2 linked regions of the Thermoleptolyngbya sichuanensis A183 genome follow. The protein of the gene in region 2 interacts with the protein of the main gene of each other region in a pairwise test. Links are inferred from orthologs where the notes say so. Each region holds a gene or a part of one and is shown on either strand. Other genes may lie near its edges.

What was found.
Region 1: the proteins of secA (region 2) and HPC62_RS06845 interact in binary tests that used the Escherichia coli proteins (3 or more experiments, as listed by UniProt). The link is inferred for Thermoleptolyngbya sichuanensis A183 from one-to-one orthologs.

The regions. Positions count from the first base shown.
Region 1 is NZ_CP053661.1:1,612,838-1,627,527, reverse strand. Bases 4,882-7,585 are described here. They hold HPC62_RS06845 (acyl-CoA thioesterase), read right to left. Parts: upstream 6,613-7,585; coding sequence 6,151-6,612; downstream 4,882-6,150. Other genes in these bases: HPC62_RS06840 (universal stress protein), read left to right, coding at 7,059-7,585; rbsK (ribokinase), read right to left, coding at 5,105-6,043; guaD (guanine deaminase), read right to left, coding at 4,882-4,922. In the rest of the region: aqpZ (aquaporin Z), read right to left, coding at 1-44; HPC62_RS06865 (sensor histidine kinase), read right to left, coding at 299-1,642; HPC62_RS06860 (DUF3155 domain-containing protein), read left to right, coding at 2,691-3,005; more of guaD, read right to left, coding at 3,561-4,881; more of HPC62_RS06840, read left to right, coding at 7,586-7,910; HPC62_RS06835 (glycosyltransferase), read right to left, coding at 8,017-10,518; HPC62_RS06830 (potassium channel family protein), read right to left, coding at 10,608-12,311; HPC62_RS06825 (hypothetical protein), read left to right, coding at 12,823-13,137; HPC62_RS06820 (hypothetical protein), read left to right, coding at 13,226-13,543; HPC62_RS06815 (hypothetical protein), read left to right, coding at 13,624-13,962; thrS (threonine--tRNA ligase), read left to right, coding at 14,142-14,690.
Region 2 is NZ_CP053661.1:4,934,027-4,949,413, reverse strand. Bases 11,987-15,387 are described here. They hold secA (preprotein translocase subunit SecA), read right to left. Parts: upstream 15,082-15,387; coding sequence 12,187-15,081; downstream 11,987-12,186. Other genes in these bases: HPC62_RS20380 (mechanosensitive ion channel family protein), read left to right, coding at 15,317-15,387; HPC62_RS20390 (2OG-Fe(II) oxygenase), read left to right, coding at 11,987-12,041. In the rest of the region: HPC62_RS20465 (slr1601 family putative cell division protein), read right to left, coding at 1-235; psaM (photosystem I reaction center subunit XII), read right to left, coding at 559-654; HPC62_RS20455 (hypothetical protein), read right to left, coding at 754-924; HPC62_RS20450 (sugar transferase), read left to right, coding at 1,389-2,105; HPC62_RS20445 (histidine kinase), read right to left, coding at 2,138-3,316; HPC62_RS20440 (dienelactone hydrolase family protein), read left to right, coding at 3,712-4,374; photosystem II assembly protein Psb34, read right to left, coding at 4,592-4,762; codB (cytosine permease), read right to left, coding at 4,990-6,279; HPC62_RS20425 (hypothetical protein), read left to right, coding at 6,404-6,964; HPC62_RS20420 (hypothetical protein), read left to right, coding at 7,071-7,469; HPC62_RS20415 (SIMPL domain-containing protein), read left to right, coding at 8,141-8,890; HPC62_RS20410 (serine hydrolase domain-containing protein), read right to left, coding at 8,917-10,005; HPC62_RS20405 (peroxiredoxin family protein), read left to right, coding at 10,083-10,667; HPC62_RS20400 (hypothetical protein), read left to right, coding at 10,826-10,972; HPC62_RS20395 (peroxiredoxin family protein), read left to right, coding at 11,004-11,726; more of HPC62_RS20390, read left to right, coding at 11,733-11,986. UniProt on the Escherichia coli protein: Required for protein export, interacts with the SecYEG preprotein conducting channel.

The sequences.
Region 1 (14,690 bases), 3.3 Mb from region 2 along the record:
AATTCGGCGATTAGCCGCTTTGTAAGGGGAACAGGAAGGGACATATTTACACAAGCTCCTCAAAAGAATGTGGCTAGAGATCTAGACACTTAATCTGTGAATTTAAACGGAATCGCGCAAAGTCAAGATTGCGCTTAGTGTCAACCCCGATAAGGCGGAAAACAGATTGCTTTAGAGCAACAACATTCCATTTGGTAGCAGGATATACGTAACCGCATGGAAAGACAAGTTGTTGTGCGACACAAACGTCGCAATTTCGTCAGGAAATATTGATAGCTTAAGGAACTCATTGGAAAGCTTAATCCTGGCTGGCGACGTGGATTGGAAGCCAAACCAAAAAGGCAGTGCCGGGTGAAGTGCTGGGTTCGATTAATCCACTCTCGTCGGCTGGGCTAAAGACCTGGATTTCGCCCTGCATTTGAGACATGAGATCGCGGGCGATCGCCAATCCTAGCCCCGTTCCAGGAATCTCGCCCTGGGACTGCACGCCGCGAAAGTGTCGTTCAAACAGATGCTCAAAGTCGGCTTTGGGAATGCCGGGGCCGGTGTCGAGAATGGCGATCGCCTGCTGTCTGTTCCCCCTCTCCGACTGGCGCTCGATGCCGCCAACCAATCGCACCGTGCCGCCCGATGGCGTGTATTTCAGCGCATTGTCTAGCAGGTTATTCAGAACTTCTTGCAGGGCGCGGCGATCGCCCCACACGGGCGGCAAGTCGGGCGGCAAGTCAGTGTGCAGCGTCAGACCCCGCTCCTGGGCGATCACCTTAGCAGAATTGACCAGCGGCGCGACCACTGCCGCCAAATTCAGCGCTTCGAGCTGCACTTGCCCGGTCACGGAGCGGGGTTCTGACGGAGTGGGGGCTGCCTGGGATGGCAACGCTAGGGGCGCTCTGCCAGAATGAACCTCTGCATCACGGGATGGCGATACGGGACTGGCTTCGGGCAGAGAAGCAGGGTCGAGATCGATGACAGTATCAAACTGGCGCAGCAGATCTTGCAGGCGATCGCTCTCACGCACGATGCCCTCTGCCACGGTGCGGTTTTCGTCTTCCGGCTGGACGCGACGCAGCAGCAGTTTGCCAAAGGTGCGAACTGCCGTCAGCGGATTGCGAAACTGGTGCAGCAGGTCATCCATCTGGTCGCGCTGCTGGCTTTGCAACACCTGGCGCTGGTGTAGCTCAAACTCAGCCCACTGCGATCGCTGATCGAGCAAGCGGGCGATCGCCAGCGTTTGGGCAATATGCTCGACCTGGCTCTGCTCCTGTTCTCCCCAGAGGCAATCCGAACACGCCGTCACCAACAGTCCCATCATCATGCCTTCATAGACGAGCGGCAGGACAATTTTCTGGGAGTATAGCCCTGGTTCGGCAGCAGGGCCGGCAGCACGCTGAAAGGCAGGGTTTGGTGTTCCTGACGGGCGCTCCGATTGCTGCGGCGTTGAGGCAGAGTTAGGAGGGGAGGCGGGCGATCGCTCTGCATCCGCCAACAGCCGTTGGGGGGGTAAGGGGGTGCTAGACGGCCCGCCCGATAACAGCCGCAGAATCTGTTCCTGGCTCCAATCCACGGCTTCTTCGGGATAGGCAGCGACGGGCGTTAGATCAGCGTCGCCGCCCGCTGCCGGGTCATCTGTTAAATACACCACGCTCAAAGCAGCCCCAAGCCCCTGAGTCAGGGCCGCAATCTGCGACTGACAAAGCAAAACAAACTCAGGGCTGGCTGGCATCAACATGTTGCAAGCTATTACAGCATTTCTGAAGCTGAGAGGATGTTTGAAAAGTCCTACTGTTTGTAGCAAAGCGTGCAAGATCCGCCTAAATCTCCTTAAAAAGGGGGACTTTAAGGCGGTTTCCCCCCTTAACAAGGGGGGCTAGGGGGGATCTCTGAGTGCTTAACATTACAGGCGATACCTTTTCAAACACCCTCTGAGAGGGGCACAAAACTCTAACTTTTCTAGGGTGGTGTGTACCTTACCCCTCAAGGAAATGCGATATGCAGTTTCAAAAGGGATTGCAGATGCTCGATCCCCATTAGCCACTCATTATAGAAGCGATATGAGCGTCAGACGGATTAAAAACGGGGTAGAGCAGGCTCTAGGAGTGCCTTGCCAATTGACTTACATGCAAGCACACGATCAACAAATTGGCTCGGTGATCCCACTGTTATAACCCTCACCCCAAATCCCTGTCACGGAATTTTGTCAAGGGTAGTCATACAACTCCAGAGAGGGACTTCCAATCCGGCTTTCCTTCTCCCTTGTTGGAAGAAGGGGTTGGGGGATGAGGGCAAACTTGCAGAACTGGGATGCGCTCAAGTGGCTTTGCTTACACGTTGGATCAAGAAGGCTGGATCTGGCTGGATCTTCTAGATGGATCTTAAGGAGGCATCTGCTCAGGGACTGTGCCAAGCACCTGTACCATCAGACAGATGACAAACAGCCAGGCCTGAGCAGGGCTTCGGCAAGTTTATAGTGCCTTGGACGGGTGGCAGAGTATAACGAAATATTAAGCCTCGCCGCAGATAAATTAAGCAATCCTGCGAAATATCGAGGCTTCTAAGCCGACATCCCTAAGATTTTATGTCGGTAGGTTAAAAGAAGTTGAAATTTTGAGACCAGGACACTATACTGGCGACGGTTTAGTTTTTTGTAACTACAGTTACATCTATTCCTAGAGAGAGAGGAGGTCAGGAGGTTGGCAAGGAGACGTAAGCGTAAGAGTCGTCGCCGCCTAGAGGGGCGTAGAATCCTGGAGTTGGTGCCTCAGTACAGTATTGAAAGTGGCGAAGATAAACCCGTCACGGCTGCTAGAAAGTTCATTCAGGCTGAGGGCATTGCGCCACCGGCCTTACTGCTCGTTAAGCGAAACGAACATACTACCGATCGCTATTTCTGGGCAGAAAAGGGGCTTTTTGGGGCACAGTATGTTGAGGAAAACCATTTCCTGTTCCCCAGTTTGCGGCTGTCGGAAGATGAGTCCGATGAGCTTTCACTCGCTTCAAGTCGGTAGTCTCGCTTCGGTTCTCAGCTAGCGCAAGTGGTTTGAATCGTTCATCCGCATCTCTAAAGCTCCTGTAACGTTCAGGTGTCGGGCGCTGTTCAATCAACGTAAGCGGCGAATAGCTAGATCAGCGAATAGCTAGATCAGTAGCTAAAGCCTGCTAGCCCGATCGCAAGGATGCTCAGGGCAGTTTGAATCAGAACCTGTAAAGCTGCAAGCGCATGAATTGAGACAGCTTAGAGAAAATCAAAGCAAGCGGTTTTCAAATTTCATCAGAAATTGCTGGCTTTTTCAACTAGTGGGACGCGGGGCTATGCATGTAGCTCCGCTTTTTTTTGGAGCTTTGGGTTGGGGTTGGAGAGGTGGATTGTGGGCGATCGCCCAGGCGTTGAACCAGGCGTTTACTACGTTTGCGTTTTAAGTTGAATATTAGATTGGGGACTAGTTGGGTATTAGTTGGGTATTAAGTTGACACTAGGAATAACACCGTTACCAGACAGTCGGTGTATTTTATGTAACCAACAGGCATTTTTGCCCGAATGCGACGAAAACCGTTGCAAAGCTTTACGGTTTTGCATCTCGCTCGTAGGCAAGCTGTCCGGCAATATAGGTCGCGGCGATCGCCCGCTCGTCTGCCAGGATCATTGTGGCAAAGACTGAATCCGCCATCTCCTGAAAATCAGCGGGCACGGCGACGGGGTTTCGCTTCGCCAGGAGCGGTGTGGATTGCAGATCTAGCGCCACCAAATCAGCTTCTTTGCCCACCTGGAAGTTGCCGATTTTGTCGTCTAGCAACAGCGATCGCGCTCCCCCCAGCGTCATCATGTAAAACGTCTGGAACGCAGACAGGCGATCGCCCCGCAGTTGGGTCACTTTATAGGCTTCGCTGGCCGTCCGCAGCATCGAGAGGCTCGTACCGCCGCCCACATCGGTCGCCAGCCCCACCTGCACAGGCGCTTCGGGCGATTTGGCCTTTTTCAAGTTGAAGAGTCCGCTGCCCAGAAACAGGTTCGACGTGGGGCAAAAGGCGATCGTTGCGCCCGACCGCGACAGCCGCTCAAATTCGGAATCGCTGAGCTGGATGCCGTGGGCGAAAATCGAGCGATCGCGCACTAGCCCAAAGGATTCATACACATTCAGGTAATCGGTACACTCTGGAAATAGCTCTAGAGTAAACGCTACTTCTTTAAGATTTTCTGACAGGTGCGTGTGTAGGTAGACATCAGGAAACTCCTCCAGCAGCTTGCCCGCCGCCCGCAGTTGCTCTGGCGTAGAGGTGATGGCGAAGCGCGGCGTAATAGCATAGAGGAGGCGATCGCACTTGTGCCAGCGCTCAATCAGGGCCCGACTGTCTGTATATGCGCTCTCGGCTGTATCCGTCAGATACTCCGGCGCATGGCGATCCATCATCACCTTGCCCGCTACCATCCGCAGGTTGCGCTGCTGCGCCTCTTCAAAAAAGGCATCCACGGACTCTGGAAACACCGCTGCCAGCACCAGAGCCGTCGTCGTGCCGTTTTTTACCAGTTCCTCTAAGAAAAAGGCCGCCATCTGACGGGCATAATTCTTGTCTTTGAACTTTGCCTCCGTTGGAAACGTGTATTTGTTCAGCCACTCCAGCAGTTGCTCGCCGTAGGCCCCGATCATCTCCGTCTGGGGGTAATGCACATGGGTATCGATGAATCCTGGAACCAAGAGGCGATCGCGCTGATGGGTCACGGGCACATGGGGATACTCCGCCCGCACCGTGGCATAGTCGCCCAGCGCCTTGATGCAGCCGTTCTCCAAGACCATCAGCCCATCGTGGATGTAGCGGACGCTTTCTGGCTCCGGCACGTAATATGGATCATCCAGAAAATCCAGAAACGCGCCCCGAATGGCATGAAGCGTCGCATCGCTAGAAGGCGTGGCGTAGGCAGTGGTCATAGGATAGAAAGGTCGGGAATCGAAGGGCAAGGGGCAGGAGGGGGTAGGTTTCTAGGTTCAGAAACTGCGAGGAACGCAGCCCAGAATTTGCCCCCCGCAGCAAACGCCTATGCCCAGATTAAGACGTTTTGCACAGGCTGCTGTAGCGCTGCTATCAGTCGGGCGCTGAAAAACCTCGCCCCTCAGAAACCGGGCAGCGAGACCGATCGCGCCTGCAAAAAGGCGCGTAACTCTTCGCGGGTGGGCAGGGAGGGCTGTGCGCCGGGTCGCGTCACCGAGATCGCCGCCGCCGCCGCCGCCTGAGTCGTCGCCTGTCGGAGCGTTAGGCCAGCCGCCAGCCCGGCCGCCAGCCCGCCGTTAAAGCAGTCGCCTGCGGCCACCGTATCCACAGCCTGCACCGGAAAGCTGGGAATTTCAAAGGTTTCGTCCGCCGCCATGCAGACTGCTCCGGCTTTGCCCAGCTTGCTAATAACCGTGCCCACCCCCCGCTCGTGCAGCACGGCCGCCGCTTTTTGAGCCGACTCTAGGTCGGTCACCGGGAACCCCACAAGCTGGCCCGTTTCCACCTGGTTGGGCGTAATCAGGTCGATCAGCGGAAATAGCTCGTCAGGCAGATCCGTGCGGGCGGGGGCGGGGTCGAATAGCACCGTCACCCCAGCAGATTTAGCGGCCCTGGCTGCGGCAACCACCATCGGCAGGGGAATTTCCAGTTGCAGCAGCAGCACCTTCGCCTGGGGCAAAATCTCCGTCAGCCGCGCCACGTCCGTTTCATCGACGCGACCATTTGCGCCAGGAATCAGAATGATGGTGTTCTCGCTAGCATCATCAACAGCGATCATGGCGATGCCAGAGTGAGTGCTGGAGTCAATCAAGATGCGATCGCACGTCACGCCGCTCTCTTGCAACCCCCGCAGCAAGTCCTGTCCAAAACCGTCGCCGCCCACGCGCCCCACCATCGCCGTTGGCACACCCAGCCGCGCCACCGCCACCGCCTGATTTGCGCCCTTGCCCCCCGGCACGGTTTCAAACCTATGCCCCGTCAGCGTTTCACCCGGTTTGGGCAGACGCGGCGTGCGGGCGACGAGATCCATATTGAGGCTGCCAAAGACGATGACGGACATAGGGAGGGGAAAGACGGAAGAACGAAGAGGGAAGAACGAAGAGGGAAGGGGTTGCGTTTTTGGATTGTTCCTTGCTGTGTTGAGCAACTTATCATCCTGACCCTTGATCACAGACTCGCCAGTCGCATCAGCGCACTCTTCACTGCTGGCGGCAGCACGCGCATGATCTTGCCCTTTTCGCGATCTACGGCGACAAGCGTAACCTGGGCTGTGGCGTAGAGGATTTCGCCATCGGGAGACTGGATGCGATAGTCGCAGTTGAGGCGCACGCCGTCCATCTGCAACCGAGTGCGGACGATCGCCCCTGCGCCCATCTGAATCGCCCGGTGATAGCGCAGCGAGAGTTCGACGACGGGCAGTTCGCAGCCGATCGCCACGAGGTCTTCATAGTTTACGCCGATGGAGCGCAGATACTCGATGCGGGCTTCTTCGAGCCAGGCGATGTAGGTGCCGTGCCAGGCCACGCCTGCATAGTCGGTGTGGTGGGGCTGGACGCGCACAGGATAGTCGAACCAGCTATCGCTGGCGGCGACGGCGGGCTGGATGGCGTGGGTGGGGAGTTCGGTCATGGATGGGCTGCAAACAGATCAAAAGTCTTCCGAAAGCGGCCGAGCGCTGGGCGCGGCCTCCTCTATGCTATCAACGCGATTGGGGCGATTTGCCAAGAGAATGCAGCCTGACACGGGCACAAACTGCAAAATATTCAGCAGTGGAATTATAAGGCGCTCGGCATGGCGGGCGGTATTGCCACGTCAATTTTTACATCATTTCCGCCGCAGCCCAGACCGCCGTATTTTAAGCTGGAATACGGATATTGCAAGGGATTCGGGCTTTGGGGCGATCGCCCGCTGATTCATTCAATTGGGCATTGTCGGAATGATTCGGAGAACGTTCCGATGTATGTTTTGCGAATGGTCTTGAATGGTCTACTGACCTAAACATTCTCTTTAAGACACCCCTAAAACACCCGTTCTGACTTAACTTGTTCTGACTGAAAAGCTGTTAAGAGGCAAGCATGATCGAGAAAATTTTGCTGGCAGATTCTGGCACTGGGCATACCGAGGAAATGCTCAAGAGCCTAATGGAAATCCCAACTGTTCAGGCGGCGACGGTGACTGTGCTGCACGTCGTCCCACCGCAGGTCACCTCCGATGAGATGGTAGCCAAGTGGGAAGAGGGCGGCCGGGTTTTGTCGCAGGCGATCCAAAATCTGAAGCTCGATTCGGCGCGGGTGACGGCAGTGCTGCGGGAGGGCGAACCCAAGGACGTAGTGCTAAAGGTGGCGGATGAAGTGGATGCCGACCTGATCATCATGGGATCTCGCGGCCTGAAGCGGATTCAGTCGATTCTGGAAAATTCCGTCAGCCAGTACGTGTTTCAGCTAGCTTCGCGGCCAATGCTGCTGGTGCGGGATGATCTCTACGTCAAGAAAATCAACCGCATCATGGTAGCAATGGACAAGTCCGACTCGGCAAAGGAAACGCTGAAGCTGGCCATTACCTTCCTGCGCGACATCAAGGGCGGGCAACTGGTGCTAGTGCATACCAACCCAGAGATGAAGCTCAAGCCGGGTGAAATTGCGGCGAACCCAGACGAAGATCCGGTGCTCATTCCGGCGATCGCCGAAGCCAAAAAATACGGCATTTCCTACAAAACCGTCGCCCCCGAAGGCAAACCTGGCGAACGCATCTGTCAGCTTGCGGAAGACCTGAACGTAGACCTGCTGATGCTCGGTTCGCCCGATCGCCGCCCCACCATCGCCAAGGGATTGCCCGATCTGGATCGGCTGCTGGGGCAGTCGCTGTCGGACTATGTGCGGGTGTATGCGCCATGCCCCGTGCTGCTGGTGCGAATCCCGAATCCGTAGCCAGGAGGCAGTCGCAGAGGAGCGGGTCATTTGAAGAAACCTTAGCCTGCCCCTTTGCCTGTCATTTCAAGTCGCTGTGCCGGAATCGTTCACAACAGGACGTGCCTTAGCCGATCGCCCTCAGGTAGGCGGCGCTGAGTCGATTCAGGTAGTTCTTCAGGCTAAAGTTCTGGGCAACCTGTTTTCCGGTTTCGGCAAGCTGGTCGCGCAGGGGGCGATCGCCCAAAATTTGCTCCAGCTTGGCCTGAATATCTGCCACATCGTAGGGATTCACGTATAGCGCCGCCGGGCCGCAGACCTCTGGCAGGCAGGACGCGCTCGACGTGACCACCGGACAGCCCATCGTCATCGCCTCGATCGGCGGCAGCCCAAAGCCTTCGTAGAGCGACGGAAAAACGAAACAGTACGCCCCCTGATACAGATAGCGCAGGGCATCGCCGGGGACATATTCCAGCAGGCGCACGTCCTGCTTTGTGCCGGGGTCAAACAGGTAATCCAGTCGCCCCAGGTCGTCCTCAAAGGACCAGGCCTTTTTGCCGACGATGACCAGCGGCAGGTCAGTTTCCAGCGCGGCATAGGCCTCCAGCAAGCGCCCGACGTTCTTCTTGGGTTCGATCGCCCCCACAAACAGCAGATAGTTCTGATAGCCCAGCCGATAGCGCTTCAGGAAGTCGCCGATTTCCTCCGGCGTTGCGTCTAGCGGCTTGATATTCACGGGCTGGTAGGTGACGACGATCTTGTCGGGGTCGGCATCAAAGTAAGACAGCACATCTTTTTTGGTGTGTTCCGACACAGCAATGGTCAAGGTGGAATCCTTGAGCGATCGCTTCACCTTGTTATAGAAATCCTTCTTGTTGTCCAGCGTCGTATAGGGCAGGCGCAGCGGAATCAGGTCGTGAATCGTGGTGACTTTCTTTGCGCCGGGAATGCTGACGGGCAGAGGAAACGTGGCGTGCCACAGGTCGATTTTTTCGGGAATCGTCACCTGAGTAGACCGTCCAAACAGGTTAAACGCCGCATTGGCGACGCTATAGCACTTCGGCAAATTGTACGACCGGGCAAGCTGAATGAAATCTTCGGTAAACTTGCCCTGCTTTAGCACCACCTCGCCCACCGCTTCCCGCCGCCACGCCCGATAGAGCGACGGCACAGAAGATTTCAGCAGGTCTTTGACCAGCATCAGGTTTTCTACCAGTTTGCGCCCGCCCACGTCCTGCTCGTCAAAGAACAGCACCTCGTCCAAAATCGGGTCTTTTTTGTTGCTGTTGCGGCTGAGCAGCACGTCCACATCCGCCCCCAGCACCGTCAGCGCCCGAATCAGGTTCACCGCGTAGGTGCGGATGCCCGTGCCCGTGGTCAGTTGCAGGTTATATCCATCAACGAGAACTTTCAGGCCGGCGAGGACGGGTTCGGCTAGGGGCGGATCTGGAGGGCGATTCCCGCAGGGATCGCTTCGCGAATCGCGCTCCACCCGTTCCACTGAATCCGCCTTGGCTACTGCGGGCACCGCCAGTTCCTTCAGCGCCGCATCTATTATCGGCTGCCCGTCTTCCTGCCGCTCGCTGATGTTGCCCCAGGTAGACCCCTGCTCCGTAATCTGGAAGCTTCGCACCAGTCCGGGTACGCAGATCAGGTACTTGCCCCGCTTGGGAATGGCATGGGGCGACCAGGCAGTAATCCACCAGTCTTCGTCTGCGCCCTGGCCCGGCTTGCCGCCCGTCGGCTTGGGTGCGCCCAGATACGGCGTAGGAATGGGCATGACCCCGGCCCAATAGTCCCGGTGGGCGTGCAGGTGTTGCCCTGGCATAGAGCGCTTGAACAACACCTCGTAACCCGCGATGCTGCCTTTGGCAAAGGTGGGATGCTCCAGCGCGTCACGCCCCGCCAGAATCGGCCGCTCCACGGGATCTTGGATTTTCTCCAGAATCTTGAACAGGTCGGGATGCACGTCCACATCGTCCTGGAAGTAGGAAATCCAGTCGATGGCGGGGTCGGCTAGCCAGTAGCCGATGCCGACGTTCATGGCGTTGGGCAGGCCGCGATTTTCGGGAATGCGGATGAGGGGAACGCCGTGTTCGTCGGCGATGCGCTGGTTGGCGGCGGCGTTTTCGGGACTGGAGGCATCGTCCACAATCACCACGGGCGCACCCAACTGGCGGATCTGCGGGAGCGATCGCCCCAGGCTCTCCGGTCGGTTGTAGGTGGTAATCGTCACGCCATAGCGAATCGGCTTTACCTTGCCCCGCTGCTGCGCCTCCACCACCGCAAGCTGGTTCAGCAAGGGCTGGAGATGCACCCCTGCTGCTTTGGGCGCGTTTTCCGGCGGCTGTTTGGCAAACACCACAAACACGGCGTTTGCAAAGAGCGGCTGAAACGTCCGCAGCACCTCCAGCGCAAAGGGCGGCTCGATTTCCGCCACCATGCCCTTGTGTATCACCACATAGTCAAAGTGGGACGGCGGCAGCAGGTAGGTGATGTTGTAGTGATAGTTGCCCGGAAAGAACTCCATGAACTCGTTTGGCGCAAGGATGGCATCGAGTTCGCGGGCGTGTTGCTTCAGGAAATCGCGGGTTTCGATCCAGGCGGGGTCGGTGAGGGGGAAAGGCATTTTAACCAGAGACAGGATGAACCAGAGACGGGATAAACCAGAGATGAGGGGGCTTCTCAACCTCCCATCATCCCATCATCCCCGCTTTCCTACGCTCTTCCCCTCAGCCCTACCTCCGAGGGCACTGTGCGCCAGAGTTGTTCCAGATGGGTAGCAGGCATGGTCAGGTAAAGCACGTCCCCGGCTTGCAGCGTGACATCCAGCAGGTTCCAGCCGTGGGTGGTTTTGCGTTCGGCCTCCAGGTACAGCGGCACAAAATCGACATCCATCGCGGCTTCCTTGAGGGGGCGATCGCAGAAGGGATGACCCGGCGTGATCAGCGTCGCCAGGGCCACCCACAGGCTATCGCCGGCCATACCGTTGCCCAGAATGCGTCCGCCCAGCGCGGCGGCGGCAAAAGAGGGAGCCGCCAGATCCGCCGGACTCAGCACGGCTTCAAAATCAAACACCTGCTCTGCCAACGGCGCGAACTGGGGGTCTTGATTGCGAACGATGACGGAAATGCGCGGCGCAATCCCTTTGGCCGTCAGGGCAATTTCCAGATTGGCTACGTCATCGCTAGTGACAGCAATCAGGGCCCGCGCTGAGGCGATATGGGCATCCTGGAGCGTGCAGGCCAGACTGGCATCGCCAAGAATCACGGGCACGCGCAGCGATCGCACGGCGCTCAAAAAGCGATTGCCCGGATCTTTCTCGATTACCACCACGCGGCCACCGCTGGCGTGGAGCTGGCGCACAGTCTGAATACCCACGCCGCCCAGCCCGCAGACGATGTAGTGATTGCGGCGGGGAATGGGGGCAGACTGCCAGAGCTGCCGCAGCCGCGTCCCCAGCACCAGGTCATTCAGCAGGGCATAGCAGATGCCAACCACGCCCGTACCGATCAGCATCATCGACACGGTGAACAGCTTAATTTCGGGCTGCGCTCCTTCCGCCACGCCTTCGTTGCCGCCTGCCCCCGTAATCATGCCCACCGAAAAGTAGAGGGCATCGATGAAATCTGCGCGGACATGCTCGGTGTAGAGCAGGGTGGCCCCCAGAATAGCCGCGAGCAGGAGCAGAATCGCCATTACCGTCGGGCGGACATGCTGCTGAAACTGGCGCAGGTGGTTGCCCCAAACCAGCAGCGTTTCGCTGAGCGATCGCCCGCTAACCTGGGCTTCGGGCTTGGTGGCCACAATCAGGCGATCGCCCCATTGCAGCAGTTGCCCATGCACCACCCCCGACACCAGATCCATGCGGCTATTTTCTGGCAGGTAATAGATCAGCATCCGCGAGCGGTCTTCCCAGAGTTCGCTCAGCGGCCGCCCCAGCCAGGGATGGGTTTCGTCGATAAATTCTTCCCGCATCGGCCAGACCTGATCAAACAGGCGCAGTTGCCCAATCGCCCGACTGCCCATCGCGGCAAAGGCAAACACCGGAGCCGCCAGCGCCGCCACGCTCATGCTAACGTGATCGGGCAGCGTGTGATCGAGGCGATCGCCCAGGCTGGTATTAAACAAGCGGTTGATAATGCGAATGCGAGGATTTAGCACTCGCGCCTGCGTCAGCACGGCCAGATTTTGCGCGTCGTCGCTGCTGGCCAGCACCAGCGTATGGGCCTCTTGCACACCTGCTTCTAGCAGAATTGCCGCCGATCGCATGTCGCCCACGATGATGTCTGCCCCGCCCTGCTCTGCCTGAGCCAGCGGGCGACTGTTGATCCCCACCACTGCCGCACCCTGCTGCTTTAGCAGGCAAAAGATCTTGTACCCCGCTCGACCCAGACCACAAACGATAATTCTTGGTTTCATGAATTCCTGATTGTCAGCCATACGCTCTGTCAGCGGGACGCAAGGGTTGATGGTTTATGCCTGAACAGGCGATCGCCCGCTGCGTTCCAACGTCTCGAAAAACAAACTCAAAAACCAGTCTCGAAAACAGCCCAGAACAGCCTTTAGTCACAAGTTCTGATCTACTGATCTACCAATTCTTTGGCAGGCGGTGCGGGCAAACTGTAGCCCCAAGCACGATGCTGCAAATGTTTACCCAATGTAAAGCTTTGGGACTTGGAGGTTTACAGTTCTCAGGGGGGAGGAGGGAAGAACGAAGAGGGAAGAACGAAGAACGAAGAACGAAGAGGGAAGAACGAAGAACGAAGAGGGAAGAGGGAAGAGGGAGGGTTCTTGGGGTGTGTTGAGGGATGAGATGGGGCGATCGCTCTGTTGCTGTGCCTGTTCCCTGATAGCGCCGCACCAGACTGGGCACACTAAGCAGAAGTCTTTCAAAAGACACCCCACAAGCCATTCACACTTGGTGATTCCTATGCGTCCTCGCTCCACCCCTGGCGCAATTCGCCCTAAAATCAGCACGATGCCCCGCCCCAAAACCGAAGCCGCCGCGTTTCTGGATTTGTATAAACTATCGGTCGAAAAGAAACGGCTCCAGCAAGAGCTTCAGTCGCTAGACGCACGCCGTCAGCAAATTGGCGATCGCCTCGCGGCGCTGGACAGCCAGATCGCCACCCTTGAAACCCGCGTCGAGGCCCTGCGCGAACAGGAGGAGCCGTCGTCTCGTCCGGTGCCCGGATTGGCTCACCCCATTCCTGACAGTTTCGATATGGTGTTTTTGGAATATTAAGTCATGGTTTTGTAGCTATCGGTGGAATCTTTGCGAACTCTGAAATTCCGGGTTTAACAAGTCAAGGTCACTCAGTCAAACCAGCGCTATGACCACCCTAGAGCTAATCACCAGCTTCGCGTTTGCATTCGTTGTTGTCGGTCTGTTTTTTGATTTGGATTCCACCGTCAAGCGGATCGATCGGCGCACCAAACGCCTGGAGCTTTGCCTGGATCTGATTCTCGATCGCTTGGAAATCGACACTCCGTTTCAGCTTTCCGAGCGAATCAAACAAATTGCGCTTGATCCCAAACGTAAAGTCGAAGCGATTCGGCTCTACAAAGAAGAGACAAACGTAACGCTGCGAGAGGCAGTTGATGCCATCAACGCATACATCGCGCAGCACCAATCTTCCAGTAATTCGTAGAGTGCGCTGCTTGACGCATCTTTGCTTATCGCGTGTTTAATCATTCAAATCATTCAAATGAATGCAAAGGGCGATCGCCCATGAGACAGTCCTCAGCCAGCAACCGGGTCGCTGCTTTTCTCTGTGCGTTTCTGGTTCTCGCGCTGTCGGGGATGATTTACCTCGATGGGCAGGGATTGGGCTTTCCAGACGGATTTTTGACCGAGCTAGATCGCGCCAAAAAGCTGCTGGGTCAAATTTTTCTCTGGGTCAGTGTGCCAGTTGCCCTGTGGCTCGGCTGGCTGGGCTGGGTCGCGACGCAGCAACCGATTGGGCCGCCTCTCCGCAGCACGATCCTGGGCTACGGGGTGTTTCTGCTGATATTGCTGGGCATCTATGGCTATTTGGGGCAGACCCTCGATGCTGGCGGTGGCGGGTAGCGACGGGTTTGGAAGTCGCGATGGCTTGGGAAGCTGATCTCGAAAGCAGCAAGGGAGGCGATCGCCCCGATTCCGCCCAGCCTCAGAACTGCGGCAGAACCTCGGTCAGCCAGCCTCGCGTGTAAGATAGAAAGCGTTCATTCCATTCCTGCTTTTTTACTCAAACCGTCAGCCAATCCATGTCGAACGCCGTTCCTTCTGCACAACCCGAAGACGAATCCGCCCAAAAGATTTATCTGCCTCGCACCAGCGAATCGGAAACGCTCAAGAAGATTCGGCACACGACTTCCCATGTGATGGCGATGGCCGTGCAGAAGCTCTTTCCCAAAGCCCAAGTCACCATTGGGCCCTGGATCGAGAACGGCTTTTACTACGACTTTGATAGCCCAGAACCCTTTACCGAAAAGGATCTGAAGGCCATCAAAAAAGAGATGACCAAAATCATCAATCGCAAGCTGCCCGTGATTCGCGAAGAGGTCTCGCGGGAAGAGGCCGAGCGCCGCATCAAAGCACTGGGCGAACCCTATAAGCTAGAAATCCTGGCGGATTTGAAGGAACCGATTACGATTTATCATCTGGGCGACCAGTGGTGGGATTTGTGCGCTGGGCCCCATGTGGAATCGACCGCTGAGCTGAATCCAGATGCGATCGCCCTAGAAAGCGTGGCCGGAGCCTATTGGCGCGGCGATGAAACCAAAGCCCAACTCCAGCGCATCTACGGCACCGCC
Region 2 (15,387 bases):
ACTGGAGCTTGTTGAGTTTGTGCTGTTGGCTGATGTTTTGGGGCAGCAGCCGGACAATCGAGGCGATCGCCACCATCCCTACCACGACATTCACGGCTAGCCGAAGGCTGGCTTCAACCGCAACCGACTGATGGGGATTACGCCGCTGCCGGAGCCTGCGTCTTGGGCGGGGAGCCTGCTTGCGAACTGGCTCGATAGGGTAAAGCGGCGGGCGGGAGGGTTGAATCGCATTCATGCTAGCAGTTCATATAAAAAACGGGGCGATTTGACCGGTAGCCCGGAATCTACCCCAATATAATCGCTATGCGAAGCTCTGGCACCTCTCGCGCCGAAACTTAAGACCTAAATTTGGCAATTTAAATCTGGCGACCTAAATTTGGCAACCCAAACTTGGCGATCTAGGCGATCTATAATTAAGCCTGAAATCTGCTATTTAAGCCTGAAATCTGCAAGTCTGAGATCCCGGCAGGCTTGTGAGAGGTTTGAGTGAAACCTGAGAGGGCTGAGTCGCCGAGCAGCAGTGCCCAGCAGAGACTCAGCCCCCAACAGACTGATGACTTACTTATACAGCTCGGTCGAAAGCCGAAATGCCAGCACCGCAGGCAGCAGAGCAATCACCAGCGCTGTAAGAATTTGAGTATCTGACAAGGCCATTTTGTAACACTCCTAATAACAAACAACACGCCAATAAGCGTGCTACTGTCCATCACTTTCGGCTAAATCGGGAGCATCGGGAACATCTTGTCACACAGTTTAATAATCTGTGATGCCGTTTGCAGGGGTTGCCCAGGAGATTGGGGCGAGAGATTGGAGCGAGAGATTGGGGCGAGAAATTGGGGCGAGAGATTGGAGCGAGAAATTGGGGCGAGAGATTAGGGCGATCGCCCATTCACCGTCTTGCCCAGTCGTTCGCTGTTTCTGCATATAGCTTCAATGACATTGCCTCAGTGCATTGCCTCAGGACATTGCCTCAGTGCATTGCCTCAGTGCATTGCCTCACCTGATGAATAAGGTGGAAGCATGAACTGAATAAATTGGAAACATGAACGCTGCTGACTGTTTCCGTGCAGGGGCAAGCGAGTTGGCCTGTAGCAGGATGCATAACTAGGGTGCGTGATCCGGAGCGCCAGATCAAGGCAGCCTGTTTCTACCAAGCACACCATTGCTTAACATTTCGTCTTAATCGCTTGATGGAGCGTTCATAAAAAGCTTCACGAAGACTTTAAAAACATGGGCTACTTTCGGGCTTCTGCAAAGATTCCGTGAAGACGTTTCTGCTGAACCTTTGATCCATAAGCGCTTGCTATATATTCCTGCACGAAAGGGTTTTTACGTATTTATGCGGTCTTCTTCCAGCAGGGTTGTTACTTCAAAAAGGGTTACTACTAATGTCTCGCTATGCATCTCCAGATTCGCTCCAAGACTCACTTAGCTCCGTTTCAATAGCGCCCGCTCTGCACGTACAAACACCTGATCGCCTGCCCCACCCCTCTGTAAATCACTGGTTCAAGCGATCGCTCGATATTCTTGGCAGCCTAGTTGGGCTACTGGTCTTAGCAATTATCTTTGTGCCCGTGGCGATCGCCATCCGGCTCGATAGCCCCGGCCCCATCTTCTACAGTCAGCAGCGCTGTGGCCTATTAGGGCGCTGCTTCACGATTTACAAATTCCGCACGATGGTTCAAGGTGCCGATCGGATGCAGGAGCAGCCGGATAGTCTCTCCGATGCGGCAAAGGGAAAACCTTTTAACTTCAAGCGTGGCCGCGACCCGCGGATAACTCGCGTCGGCTGGTTTCTCAGAAAAACGAGCATCGACGAGTTTCCTCAGTTTCTCAACGTCCTCAAAGGCGAGATGAGCTTGGTAGGCACTCGCCCGCCCACTCTGGATGAGGTCGCCAACTATGCCGACCATCACTGGCTGCGACTGAATGTAAAGCCTGGGATTACGGGCGAGTGGCAGGTGAGCGGACGGTCGAGAATCGATGATTTTGAAGAAATTGTCAAGCTCGATTTGCGGTATCAGGCGCTCTGGCACCCGCTCTACGACCTGTCGCTGATTCTGAAAACCATCCGCGCCGTGCTATTTGGCGTGGGCGCAATGTAGGGCAGGGGCGATCGCCCGTTTGCCCGCGCCCTTTAGGGCCGATAGACTGGGAGCGTAAAGTGGAAGCAGCTTCCGGCTCCCAGTTCTGAATCGACCCAGATTTGCCCGTAGTGCGCCCGCACGATGCGCTGACAAACCGCCAGCCCAATCCCATAGCCGTCTTGCGTGGTATCTCGCTCCAGCCGATAGCTGTCTTCAAAGATGCGATCGCGATTTTCAGCCGGGATACCTGGCCCATCGTCGCAGATGCTCACCTGCACCTTTTGCGTTGTGCGATGCAAGGCCGAAACTTGGATATGACTGCCATTGGGCGTGTATTTCACGGCGTTGTCTAGCAGATTTACCAAAACTTGCCGCACCCGATCGGGGTCAGCATATACCGCAGGCAAATCGCTGGGGATATCTGTAGAAATACTCTGCGCCTTGATTTGCAGCTTGGTCTGAAAATCATCTACCAGACTGAGGCACAGCTTGCCCAGGTCAAACTTGCGAGGCTGCACGTTGAGCTTGCCGCCAGTGCTGTTGGCGGCGTGGAGCGTGTCTGTAATCAGACGGTCAATCGTCTTCGCCTGCGTGCGGGCATGTTTGATGAGCTGACTCATGGTTTCTGGGGTCAGCCGCGACTCGGCGTAGATTTCTCGCATACTGCTGCCCAGTTCCAGCGTTTCCAGCGCAATGGAAACCGCCGTGAGGGGATTTCGCAGGTCGTGGGCCAGCATTGCTATGAGTCGGTCTTTGAATCGAAGCTGTTCCTGTAGTTCCTCTTTTTCCTGATTCAGCCGAAAAATCTCATCCGACAGGCGAATTAGCTCAGCCGAATAGGTGACGGAATTGGGAACTGGCAGCGACTCTATCGCCATTGGCAAGGGCGACGTGGAACCGAGGCTGATCCGGTTTTCCTGGGCAGACTGTTTCCAGCGCGACCACCAGCTATCGATTTGGGCGATCAGGTTGCTGCCAGCCAAGGTTTGGCGAGGCTCTGGGTAAATTTTGATAATGGCCGGCGTGGCAATCAGGCGAAAATGCTCGGCTAGGTGCGGTTGCTCCCCCACATCTACCACTTGCAGGTCGAATGGATAGTCTGCCGCTAGCTCTTTGAGGCGACTGCGAATCTGCCGAATCTTTTCGACGGAGCTAGGGCGCTTGTCTACAAACAACAGCAGTTGCAGAGACGGTTCGGCGCGGTCGGGTGGAGTGGATAAGGCCTCCATATCGGCTACATCACAACGGATGGGATCGGGCGAGCAAACGGAACGTCGGTAGCGCTGTGTTTCAAGTAGGCTGGCTGGAGTTTGAGGAAGGCAGTCGTAAGCTGAGTGCAGGGTTAGAGTGACTTTGGGGGCGATCGCCAGGATAACCTTCTGGCACAGTTCACAGCTTAGGCATGACTAAGAATTGTCAGGGGAGGACACGCCATAAATGCAGCCCGCACGCCTTGTGCAATGCAGCATACACCAAATTACTAAATATTTTAACCTTTTGCAGGGCGGCTTAGGGATTGATTTTCAGCTAACTGTTCGCGCGAACTCTTGCGGGGCAGGACATTTCGAGGCTTTACTGGGTGAGGTTTCTTGAATGGCGACTTGATTTTTAGCTGGCACAGGTCATGGGAACAGAAATTGCAAATCGAGGATATTTGGCACTGCCGTCGGGCGGCTCTGGACCGGGGGTAGTGGTGCTGCAAGAGTGGTGGGGATTGGTTCCCCATATCAAAACGGTGACGGATCGCTTCGCCGAAGCGGGGTTTGTGGCGATCGCCCCCGATCTGTACGATGGCGAAACGACCACCTCACCCGATGAAGCGGGGCGGCTGTTTATGGCGCTAAACATTGAGCAAACGGCTCGTAAGCTCGAAGAAACCCTCCAATATTTGCAGGAGCATCCGGCAGTAACGGGCGATCGCTTGGGCGTGGTGGGCTTTTGCATGGGCGGCCAGTTGGCGCTGCTGGCGGCAACCCTGAGCCAGCGCGTGGGCGCAGTGGTCGATTTCTACGGCATCCATCCCAACGTGCAGCCCGATTTCTCGAAGCTGCGTGCGCCTGTGCTGGGCATTTTTGGGGAAAACGACGGGTTTGTGACTCCAGAGGCGGTGCGATCGCTAGAGGCAGCCATTCAACAGGCGGGTGGCTCCATCGAAACCCACACCTATACTGGAGCCGACCATGCCTTTTTCAACGACACCCGCCCGGAGGTCTATCAACCCGATGCCGCCGCTGATGCCTGGGATAAGACGCTGAGCTTTTTGCGGCGAGAACTGGCGACAGCCTAGCAGAGAGCAAGGGGTCGCCTGGAAAAGCACATTCAGGACTTACGCAGTTGGACGATTTCTCGCGGGCGCAGCCCGCGAGAAATCGTCCAAAACCCAGGAAACTTATCGTAAGTGCGTAGATCCTGACATTAAAAAGCACATTAAAAAGCCGAGTCCTCCAGAGCTGAGCCTGGGGCGCTCGGCTGTTTGATTGGTTCAGGGTGTGCCAAAAGACGGGCTAGGACACAGAGACGGCGATCGCCACGAGACCGCCCACCAGCACCAGTGCGCCGATGCCAGCAATGAGATAAATCGTCTGCTGCTTTTTGCTGGGTGGCTCAGCGGTATACATTTTCGGCTCAACTGCAAAGTTGTTCAGGCGACCGCCATCTTCTGTGGTGTAGCGCATACACTCAATCCTTTTTCCTAGATATTTGTTAATTTTAGCAACTAGTTATGTCCATACTCCCGGCATTCCTTTAGGGAAGTTTAAACATTGGATGGAGTTTAATAAGCCTAAAAGCGCCACACCTAAAAGCGCCACAAGAGATACCCTGCGGCGCTTTGACTAGAGTGTTGGACGGACGGGGTGGGGGAGATCGCCCGTTGCTAAACGTCTCCCACTTTGGGAAAAAACTACATTTCCGTCACCCGGATGGGCTGAGGAATCACCTTGGTCAGCACCGCGTAGAGAATCGCCGCCGCAATAATCCCATTTAGCGGGCCAATGCCGATGCCCGCAGTGCCCGTAAAGTAGGCAATGAGCGCAGCAGCAATATACGAAATCACGCCAGCCCAGTTGAACGCAGGCAGGGGAGTATCCAGCGAGGGAAACTGACCCCGGTGGCGCAGCCAAAAGTCGGTCATGATGATGCCCCCAATTGGCGGGATCAGCGTGCCCAACAGCAGCAGATAAGTAATCAGGTTTTCATAGATGCCCGTCAGCGCCAGCAGCAGCGCAAACAGTGCCCCGCCCAGCACAAAGGCATGGCGCTTGGTAGTGCGGAAAAAGTTGGTTCCCGCCACCGAGAAGGCATAGATGGTGTTGTCTTGGGTCGTCCACACGTTGAGGATCAGCAGAACCAGGCTACCCAGCAGCAGGCCTTGCTTGGCCATCGCCGCGATCAGGTCTTCGCTGCCATAGACCAGGGTGGTAAAGGCTCCCGTAAACACCAGCAGCCCGTTGATAAAGAAAAACGCCAGAAAGGTACTCCAGATGGCGTTTTTGGGCGTGTCGGCAAAGCGGCTCCAGTTGGTGGATTGGGTGCCGCCGGAGATAAAGGTAGACATCACCGTGGCGATCGCCACCCCAACCCCCATCTGCTGGGCGGGCTGTAAGCTGGCCAGGTCGCCTGCATCGCCAAATCCTCGAATCAGGCTAATCGCCATCAGGATCAGCATTGCGGGCACAGCGATACGGCTAAGCCAGTCCATCGCCGTATAGCCGATATAGGCAGTGACGCAAAAAGCGAAGGTAAAGAACACTGTCAGGAAGACCTTCATTCCGTCTGACAGTCCAAACTGCTTCGTGAGCGCATCGGCGATAAAGGCGTTGGTCACGGCATACCAGCCGATTTGCGTAAAGCCCAGCACAAAATCGACCCAGCGAGAGCCGATATTGCCAAAGCTGAAGCGCGACATGAGAACGGTCGTCAGCCCGCTCCGCTGGGCGATGTAGCCCATTGCAGCGCAGTAGGTTCCCAAAAGTAGGTTGCCAATTAGCACAATAGCCAGCATGGTGGAAAAGGGAAATGCTGAGCCAACTAGCCCACCGGCAAACAGCGTGGTAGAGGTGAGCGCAAACCCCATTAGCAGCGGGGCCAGCGACCAAATGGGCTTGCGGGCCTCGAAGGGCACCGCCGAAAGCGGATAGTCTTCCCCGGCCTGACTGCGATCCACGTATTGTGAATCTGACGAAATACTCATACGACTTCAATTCCTCCCCGCGTAGACTCTATATTTATAAAGCTTTTATGGCGGTATTCTCGGTTCTGTGTTCAGGAAGAGAGGTATTGTAGGTTACAAATTCACTTCCAAGGCGATCGCACTCATGATTCCTAGCGACATCACGACGCTTTTGATGACCCTGTTTGGCCCTGCGGTGCAGGCTGCCGAGCCAGAATCCTGGCAAGTCGAGATCGGCAACTTGCGCCTGCTGGTGCTGCTTTCGGAAGACCAGAGCTGGCTGCGATCGCTCGTTTCGATTGATTCGGCGCAGGCGGCTGCCCCCTATCTTGCCCAACTTCTGGAGGCAAATTTCGATGAAACCCAGGAAGTGCGCTATGCCCTCTATCAGGGCGTGCTGTGGGGGGTCTATCAACATGCCCTGGCCAGCCTGACGGTGGAAGATTTTCGAGTGGCGATCGCCCGTCTGGTGTCTCTGCAAGAGCGCGGGCTAACCCCCAGCTTCGACCGTTTGGCCGAAGCCCAAATTCGCCAGATCATTCGCGCTGCCAAGCAGCAAGGGCAGTCGATGGAGACCACGCTGCAAACCCTAGAACGCTTCTATGCTGAGGGCATGATGGGCAGCCTGGAGGCGGGGGCTGCCGAGCGTGACCAAACGCTGGGCGCGTGGCGCTATCAGCTAGAGCGGCTGTGGGACGAAGAATAGCGGAAAGCACCTGGGGCAATGAGTGCCAGCATGGGTCGTAATGTGTCGTATTGTTAAGGAGTAATCACTGACGCAACCGTGACTCACACCAGAGGCGCAACCAACGATGGGACAGCTTGAACGCCTGCTGCTGATGGCAGAAGATGAACTGACGCAATACAGCACCGATGCCCGCAAGATGGAAAAGCTGCGGCAGAAGATTGCCCTGTCGGTGTCGCGGGCTGAGCAGCAGCAGATTAAGGAAACCTTGCTGGCAGAAATGCCTACGGGCGGCCTTGCCAAGCTTGTGGAAACTCAGCGTCAGGCCGTGGCGCTGCCGCTGTGGGGCATTGCAGGGCTGGGCCTGCTGTTGGGCATTTCGTTTATGCAGCCTGTCGATTTTTTGGCGACGATTGTTGGCGGGGCGGGGGCGATCGCCGTTCAAAAGTGGGGCTGGTCGCTGCAAGCTAAGCGCCTGCTGATCAACACGCTGGAAGAGTTGGAGCAACGGATGAAAGGCGGTTAAGGGGGCTAGGGCAGGGAGATCTGCTGGAGCTTGGATTTTAGAGTTGGCAAAGGGGGCGATCGCATCGGGAATTGCCCCAGATGCTGCTGTAGTTAACCACACTGACGAAACCGCTTTCGTGAATAAGGTACTGGAAAGACTGGTCTAGTGAGTAGCCAAGTGTGGCCGCTCTCCTGCTCGGTTGCTCGGTTGTTGGCTGCCAAACTGGCCGCGTCAGTCAGGGATCGCATCATACCCTGCCAGAGTGGAGTGAACGCTGTTCTGGCAGGCTCGACTGACGAACCCAATTGTTTTTATAAAAACTTGACCCAAACGCCGCGCCGCTGCTCGGTGACAGAGCCACGCAACGATTCTCGGACTTACGCAGTTGGACAATTTCTCGCGGGCGCAGCCCACGAGAAATTGTCCAAAATCCAGAAAGCTTATTGCAAGCGCGTCAGTCCTGGATTTTTGAAACTGGAATCGAGCCTGAGCCGAGTCCAGTCCTCAGAGCCTCGTGGAGGCGGCAGGAATCGATGAATAGTTTGTGCCACCCGGAGCCACCAAAGCTCTGGTGAAGCCAGTGTTTATCGCTCCTGCTAGCCCCTCGCGTCAGCGTTGTAAAGCAATTCTCCGCATCGGACGAACGCGCAAAGGGTCTTTATTCTCCCTGGTGGAGAGGAGAAATGACCATGCAAAATTCAGCGTCATCGGAACGCTATCCCCAGCTTTTCGCAGGTTTAGTGGCCCTCTCGCTGGCCCTGGTGGGCAGCACGTTTATCGGCGCAACGGCCCTGCGCGACGTGAAATCCAGCAATGATGTGATGGTGGTGACGGGGTCTGCCAAGCGGCCTATCCGCTCCGACTACATCATCTGGCGACTGTCCGTATCCAGCCAGCAGCCAACGGCTCAGGCTGCCTATCAGGATTTGAAGCGACAGACTGAGCGAGTGCAGGCTTATCTGCGCGAAAACCAGGTGCCTGCCGAAGCAGTCACCCTCAGCGCGATTGAATCTTACTCGATTCCGGAGGTTGCACCCAACGGACGCGAGACTGGGCAAACCCTGGCCTATCGGCTGACGCAGCGGTTTGAGGTGCGCTCGACGGAGGTCGATCAATACACCACGCTGTCGCAGCAATCGACCGATTTGATCAACGAGGGGATTAATCTGGTGTCGGAGTCGCCGCAGTATCTTTATACCGAGCTGAGCAAGCTGCGGATTGAGATGGTGGCCGAGGCGACCAAGGATGCCAAGGCCCGAGCAGAGGCGATCGCCCAGAGCGCAGGCAACCGCGTTGGCGCAGTCCGCAGTGCCGAAACGGGCGTGTTTCAAATCACCTCGCGCAACTCCACCGAGGTCAGCGACTACGGCATGTATGACACGTCCTCAATTGAGAAGGACATTACAGCCGTGGTTTCGGTGACCTTTGGGATTGAGTAGGTCGGCGTGTGAATCCAGGGGTTGGGCTAATCAGGGGCATCTGCCAGCGCCCGGAGGATAGCAAAAACGATGCGCGTCCCCAGGTCGAGGTCATGGCGATCGCGGTTGGCCAGTGCCACTACCGTCGTTGGCTGCCCCTGCACATTCGACAGGTAAAACGCGCCCGTGACGTAGCCAGGCCCTGCGCCATTGTGCCCTGCGACCTTGCCGTAGGGCGACTCCAACCCCAGACACAGCCCTAAGCCATAGCCAATTTTGCCGATCTGGGGATGCTCGAAATCGAACACCTGGATCGGCTCTAGCATTTCGCAAACGCGCTCTGGCTCCAGCAGCCTGCCTGCAAACAGCGCGTCCATGATTTTGCCCAGCTCGGCAGCGGTGGAGATCACGACCCCATGCGACACCCAGCCGGGATGATAGAGCAGCGCGACGTTTTGCAATTCGTCTCCAGTGTCGTCCCCAGTCAAGAACTGGCTGTAGCCGGGGGTTAATCCATGCGCTTGTTCCAGCGTTTCGGGAACGAAGGTGTGTCGCAGCCCTAGCGGGCGAAAAATCCACTCGTGCAGGTATTGCGGCATTGAAAGCCCTGTTTCCTGGGTCAAGATCAGCCGCAGCAGCATGTAGCCAATATTGGAATAGGCCCAGCCTGCGCCAGGTGAAAAAAGCTGTCCCTGGTCTTGCGCTACCCGGAGAAACGTCTCCGTCGTCCAGGCCTGCTGGGGATGCGCCTGCAAATCTTGCACATAGGCGCTGCCATCGCCATAGCCAGGGATGCCGCCTGTGTGGCTCAGCAGTTGCCGCAAGGTCACGGGAGATTCAACGGTGTAGGGGATTTGGGCGAACTGCGGCGCTAGCGATGTGTCCAGATCCAGCCGCCCCGCCTGCACCAGATTCATTGCCACCGTCGCCAGCAGCGGTTTAGTAATACTGTAAATATAGAAGCGGGCATCGCTGGGCAGGGGAATTTGCTGCTGGAGGTCGGCATAGCCTACGCCCGTTGCCAGAAGGATTTCGCCGTTGCGGAGGAGGGCGATCGCCGCTCCCGGTGTCTCTGCCTCTTGCAGTTCCCTCTCGACCGTTGCTCTGACCCGTGCTTCAAGGTTTTGATGGGTCATTCCATACCCCCCGTCCTCACTGTGCCTGCCCCCCTTGAACCTCCCTTGAACCTCCCTTGAACCTCCCAACCTCTGCAATGCTAACTTCTACCGACTTTCGCGGACTGCTGGGCGATCGCTTCTACAAAAACTTCTTCCCCATTCCCGCTACCAATCAGTTTGTCACGGGTAGCCTCGCGCCGCCGTTTGAGCTGCTGGATGTGAAGAGCGATCGCAAGGTGCGCCTGTCGGACTATACGGGCAACCGCAAGCTCAATGAACAGGCGTGGAACCGCCCGGTGCTGCTCTATTTCACACGGATTTTTACGGAAAGGCAGTATTGCCCGCTCTGCTATCCGCATATTCTGGAGATGAACGAGAAGTACGAGGCGTTCACCCAGCGCGGCGCAGAGGTGCTGATGATCACCAGCACGGACGAGCGACAGAGCAAAATCGTGCTGCAAGACTTGGGGCTAAAAATGCCGCTGCTGAGCGATCCTGAATGTCGCGTGTTTCGCCGCTACCAAACCGGGCAGGCATTAGGCGCACCACTCCCCGCTCAGTTTTGGGTTGACCCCGCCGGAAAAATCCGCTTCCGTCACCTGTTCTCGTTTTTGGAGCCAAACGCCAGCGTCGAGCGACTGCTGGTGGCGCTGGAGCGGCTGAAGGAGCCGGAATCCTAGACGACTTTTGGCAGACAGCGCTCTAGATGAACTTGCTAGAAGCTTTTCAGATGCTTGGACTAGCAATCTAAAATCGCCAATCTAACTAAAATCGCCAATCTAAAATCTAGAATCCAGAATTAATCTACCTCCCTCGTGACCCTTAAAACCCTTGCCACATGTCCACTCCCGCAGTTCCGCTCTCGATTGGCGACTCGGCTCTTTGGGCCGCCCTCCCTTCAACTGCCCATCCGCAGCACTACGGCGATTATCTGAATGGCGATCGCACGGTGCTGTTTTTCTACGGTGCTGTTTTTCTTGGGTAGCGCCAGTAGCCCAGAGACTTCGGCAGCGCTAATGGAATTTGTGTCCCTACAAGCCCAGTTGCAGGCGCTGGGGGTATCGGTTTTGGGGGTGAGCATTGATCCACAAGACCAGGCTCTGGGTGAACTGGTTGGGCGATCGCCCCATCTTAATCTTCTGTGGGATTTTGACGGACAACTCAGCACTCTCTACGGCGTGCGCCAGATTGATAGCAACGGCAGCATTGTCTACGATCCCACGACCTTTGTACTGGATGAGAACTTGCGGATTGTTGCTATTATCCCGCTCGATCGCCAGGGGAGTCATGCAGCAAGAGTGATGGAGCAGTTGTCGCAATTGCCGCCGCTCTCGCCGCCAACTCTGGTGACGGGACAGGCTCTGGTGCTGCTGGTTCCTCGCGTCCTAGAGCCAGCGTTTTGTCAATTGCTGATGGATCGCTACGAGTCAGAGGGCAGCGTCGATTCTGGCTTTATGCAGCAGATTGGCGATCAGACGGTGGAAGTGCTGAACCCGTCCATCAAGCGACGGCGGGATCTGCGAATTACTGGCCCTAGCCTGATTGGGCAAATTAATCAGCGCATCTGGCGGCGGATTGTCCCAGAAATTGAGAAGGCATTCTATTACCGTGTGACCAATTTCGAGCGCTATCTGGTGGGCTGCTACGATGACCAAACGCAAGGTTTTTTCAAGCCGCACCGCGACAATACAACCGCGACAATACAAATGTCGGTTCTTTGCATCGTCGCTTTGCCATGACGTTAAATAAATCTTAACGAGGGCTATGAAGGGGGATATCTCAGGTTTCCAGAATATGGCTCTCAGCTTTATCGCCCGGCCCCCGGCGAAGCAGTCATCTTTTCCTGCTTGCTGCTGCATGAAGCAACGCCCGTGACGCAGGGACGACGATTTACGCTGCTGGCATTTTTCTACAACCAGCACGATGCCAAGCTGCGGGAAGCCAACAAGCAGCATGTCGTTTTGCGATCGCCCGCTGTTGCCCCCTCCCCAGCAGCACCCACCGCTGACAAGCCAAGTGGGTTTGGGGCGGCTAATCCGCGAAAAAAACGCTAGCGTCTACACACATCTGAGTAGATGGATATCAGTAAACATAAAACCCAAAGCCCCTGCGCTTTTTCACAGAGTCTTTGAGGTTTCATAAATTCATAGCGTTCTTCCGCAGAGTTGCTACCGCCCAGATTGCGGCATTGACAGTGACCTAAGCCACGGGCTGCGGCTGCGGCTGGAACTGGAACAGCGAGTAGACCACGTTCCGGCGGATGTCGGTCATCATATTTAGGAATAGCTCGTAGCCTTCGCTCTTGTATTCGATCAGCGGGTCTTTTTGACCATAGCCGCGCAGGCCGATGGCTTCGCGCAGGGCTTCCATCTGTTGCAGGTGTTCGCGCCAGAGCGTGTCGATCTGCTGGAGGATGAAGAAGCGCTCGGCCTGGCGCATCAGCCCTGGAGAGGCGGCATCGACCTGGCCTTCTTTAATGTCGTAGGCGATGCGAGCCTGTTCGTGCAGGAAGGTCTTGATTTCCCCCGCAGAGAGGTCTTCAAGCTGGCTCGGCTCCAAGTCCGCCAATAGGTAGACGAACTCTTTGACTTTGGCCACGACCTTATCTAGCTCCCATTCTTCCGGCGGCAGTTCGGGGTTGATGTAGGCATCCACGATGTCGTCCATCGTCAGTTCGGCATACTTAATCACCTGCTCCTTCAGGTCTTGCCCTTCTAGCACGCGGCGGCGCTCGGCGTAGATGGCGCGGCGCTGATTGTTCATCACCTCGTCATATTCAAAAACCTGCTTGCGGATGTCGTAGTAGTAGGTTTCGACTTTCTTCTGTGCGCCTTCGAGCGATCGCGTCAACATGCCCGACTCGATGGGCATGTCCTCTTCCACGCGGAACATATTCATTAGACCTGCGACGCGCTCTCCGCCAAAGATCCGCAGCAGGTTGTCTTCCAGGCTGAGGAAAAACTTGGTGGAACCGGGGTCGCCCTGCCGACCCGCACGGCCACGAAGCTGGTTGTCAATCCGGCGCGACTCGTGGCGCTCTGTGCCAATGACGTGCAGCCCGCCGAGCTTCACCACCTCGTCATGCTCGGCAGACGTGTGGGCTTCGTACTCGCGCTTCACCAGGTTATAGGCTTCGCGCAGTTTCAGGATGACCGGATCGCTGCTGGGCGCTTTTTCCGATGCAGTCGCTAGCTTGTCTTCGGCCTCTAGCTCAGAGAGCGATCGCTCGCCATACTGCTGCACTGCAAAGTCCACCGCTTCTTTAAGCAGCCGCTCAGCTTCCTTGGAAATCGGCACCGGGAACAGATCCGCCGCCACCTTCCAGGTTTTCTGCTTTTTGCCAGGGGCAAAGCCCTGTCCACCCGATCGACCGCCGCCTGCCCCGGCTCCACTGATGGCAAAGGCGGCCTCATCTTCTGGCTGCACAATGCGCGGCATCAGGTATTCCCGCACCTTGAGCCGTGCCATATAGTCGGCATTGCCCCCCAGAATGATGTCCGTACCGCGTCCTGCCATGTTAGTGGCGATCGTCACCGTGCCTTTGCGACCGGCCTGGGCGATAATTTCCGACTCGCGCTCTACGTTTTCGGGTTTCGCATTCAGCAGGTTGTGGGGCACACTTAGCTGCGACAGATAGCTCGACAGTAGCTCCGATTTTTCCACGCTGGTCGTCCCCACTAGCACCGGGCGACCCATCTGGTGCATCTCGGCGCATTCCTGCGCCACGGCTCGCCATTTGGCGTTTTCGTTTTTGTACACCACGTCCGACAGGTCAACCCGACCCGTGGGGCGATTGGTGGGCACGACTGTCACTTCTAGCTTGTAGATTTTCTCAAACTCGGCCTCTTCGGTCTTTGCCGTGCCCGTCATGCCTGCCAGCTTGGGGTAGAGCAAGAAGAAGTTCTGGTAGGTAATCGTTGCCAGGGTTTGGGTTTCTGGCTGAATTTCCACACCCTCCTTGGCTTCGATCGCTTGGTGCAAGCCATCGCTCCAGCGGCGGCCCGGCATCACCCGTCCGGTAAATTCGTCCACAATCACAATTTCACCATTGCGAACGATGTAGTTCACGTCGCGAATAAAGAGTTCGTAGGACTTCAGCGCCCCAAAGATAAAGTGCGCCCAGGGATCTTTGGGGTCGAACAAGTCCTTCACGCCGAGGCGCTGTTCTACCACCTCAAAGCCCTCGTCGCTCAGCAGCACGTTGCGCTGCTTTTCGTCTACTTCGTAATAGCGATCGAGTTCTTCCTTGAGCCGATCGAGTTCGCGGTTAAGCTGGTTGGCTTCGGCTTTGTTGCCTTCTTGCAGAGCAGCGGCGATCGCCTCCTCCACTTTCTCGATTTGCCGCTTCACGCCCTGACGAACTTGCCACAGCTCCCGCGCCACCTCCGACGCGCGGGTATATTTCTCGTTGGGGCGATCCACTTGCCCCGAAATAATCAGCGGTGTCCGCGCTTCGTCAATCAGCACCGAATCCACTTCGTCGATGATGCAGAAGTTAAACGGGCGCTGCACCACCTCCTGCATCGACGTGGCCATGTTGTCGCGCAAATAGTCAAACCCCAGTTCGCTGTTGGTGCCGTAGGTAATGTCGCAGTCGTAGTTGCGCTTGCGCTCGATCGGGTTCATCCCCGACTGGATCAGCCCGACTGACAGCCCCAAGAAGCGATGCACCTGCCCCATCCACTCCGCGTCCCGGCGGGCTAGGTAGTCGTTTACCGTAATCACATGCACGCCCTTGCCCGACAGCGCGTTGAGATAGGCAGGCGAGGTAGCCACGAGGGTCTTTCCTTCGCCCGTCTTCATCTCGGCAATCTGTCCATCATGCAGCACCATGCCGCCGAGGAGCTGCACGTCAAAGTGGCGCATTCCCAGCACCCGCTTGCCCGCTTCCCGCACCACTGCAAACGCCTCTGGCAGCAGGTCGTCCAGGCTTTCTCCTTTTTCAATTCGCTGCTTAAACTCCGCCGTCTTGCCCCGCAGCTCATCATCCGACAGCGCCTCCATTTCTGGCTCTAGCAGCTTAATTTCTGCTAGATCAGGCTGATATTTCTTGAGCTTACGGGCGTTGGGGTCTCCCAGCAGGGCTTTCAGCATGGTGTCAATGGGCGATAGTGAAGAAACTTAGGGTTCTAAGGCCTAACGTTCATTGTAGCGAACTAGGGAATGAGCGAGATGTTTGGACGACTGCCCCCTGCCGTGCGGGGTCTAGAGATCTAGACTCGGTATCTGGGGGGCAGTGCGGTGGTTCGGGATTAGGTTATAGAATGCGGACACCCGTTCCAAGGTTAACTTCCCTCACCTCATACGCCATACTGACGATCTCCTGCTCATGACCTTTGATTTTGATCTGTTTAACCTCGATGCCTGGAATGCCCTGTTGCTGCAACTGCAATCTCTGGG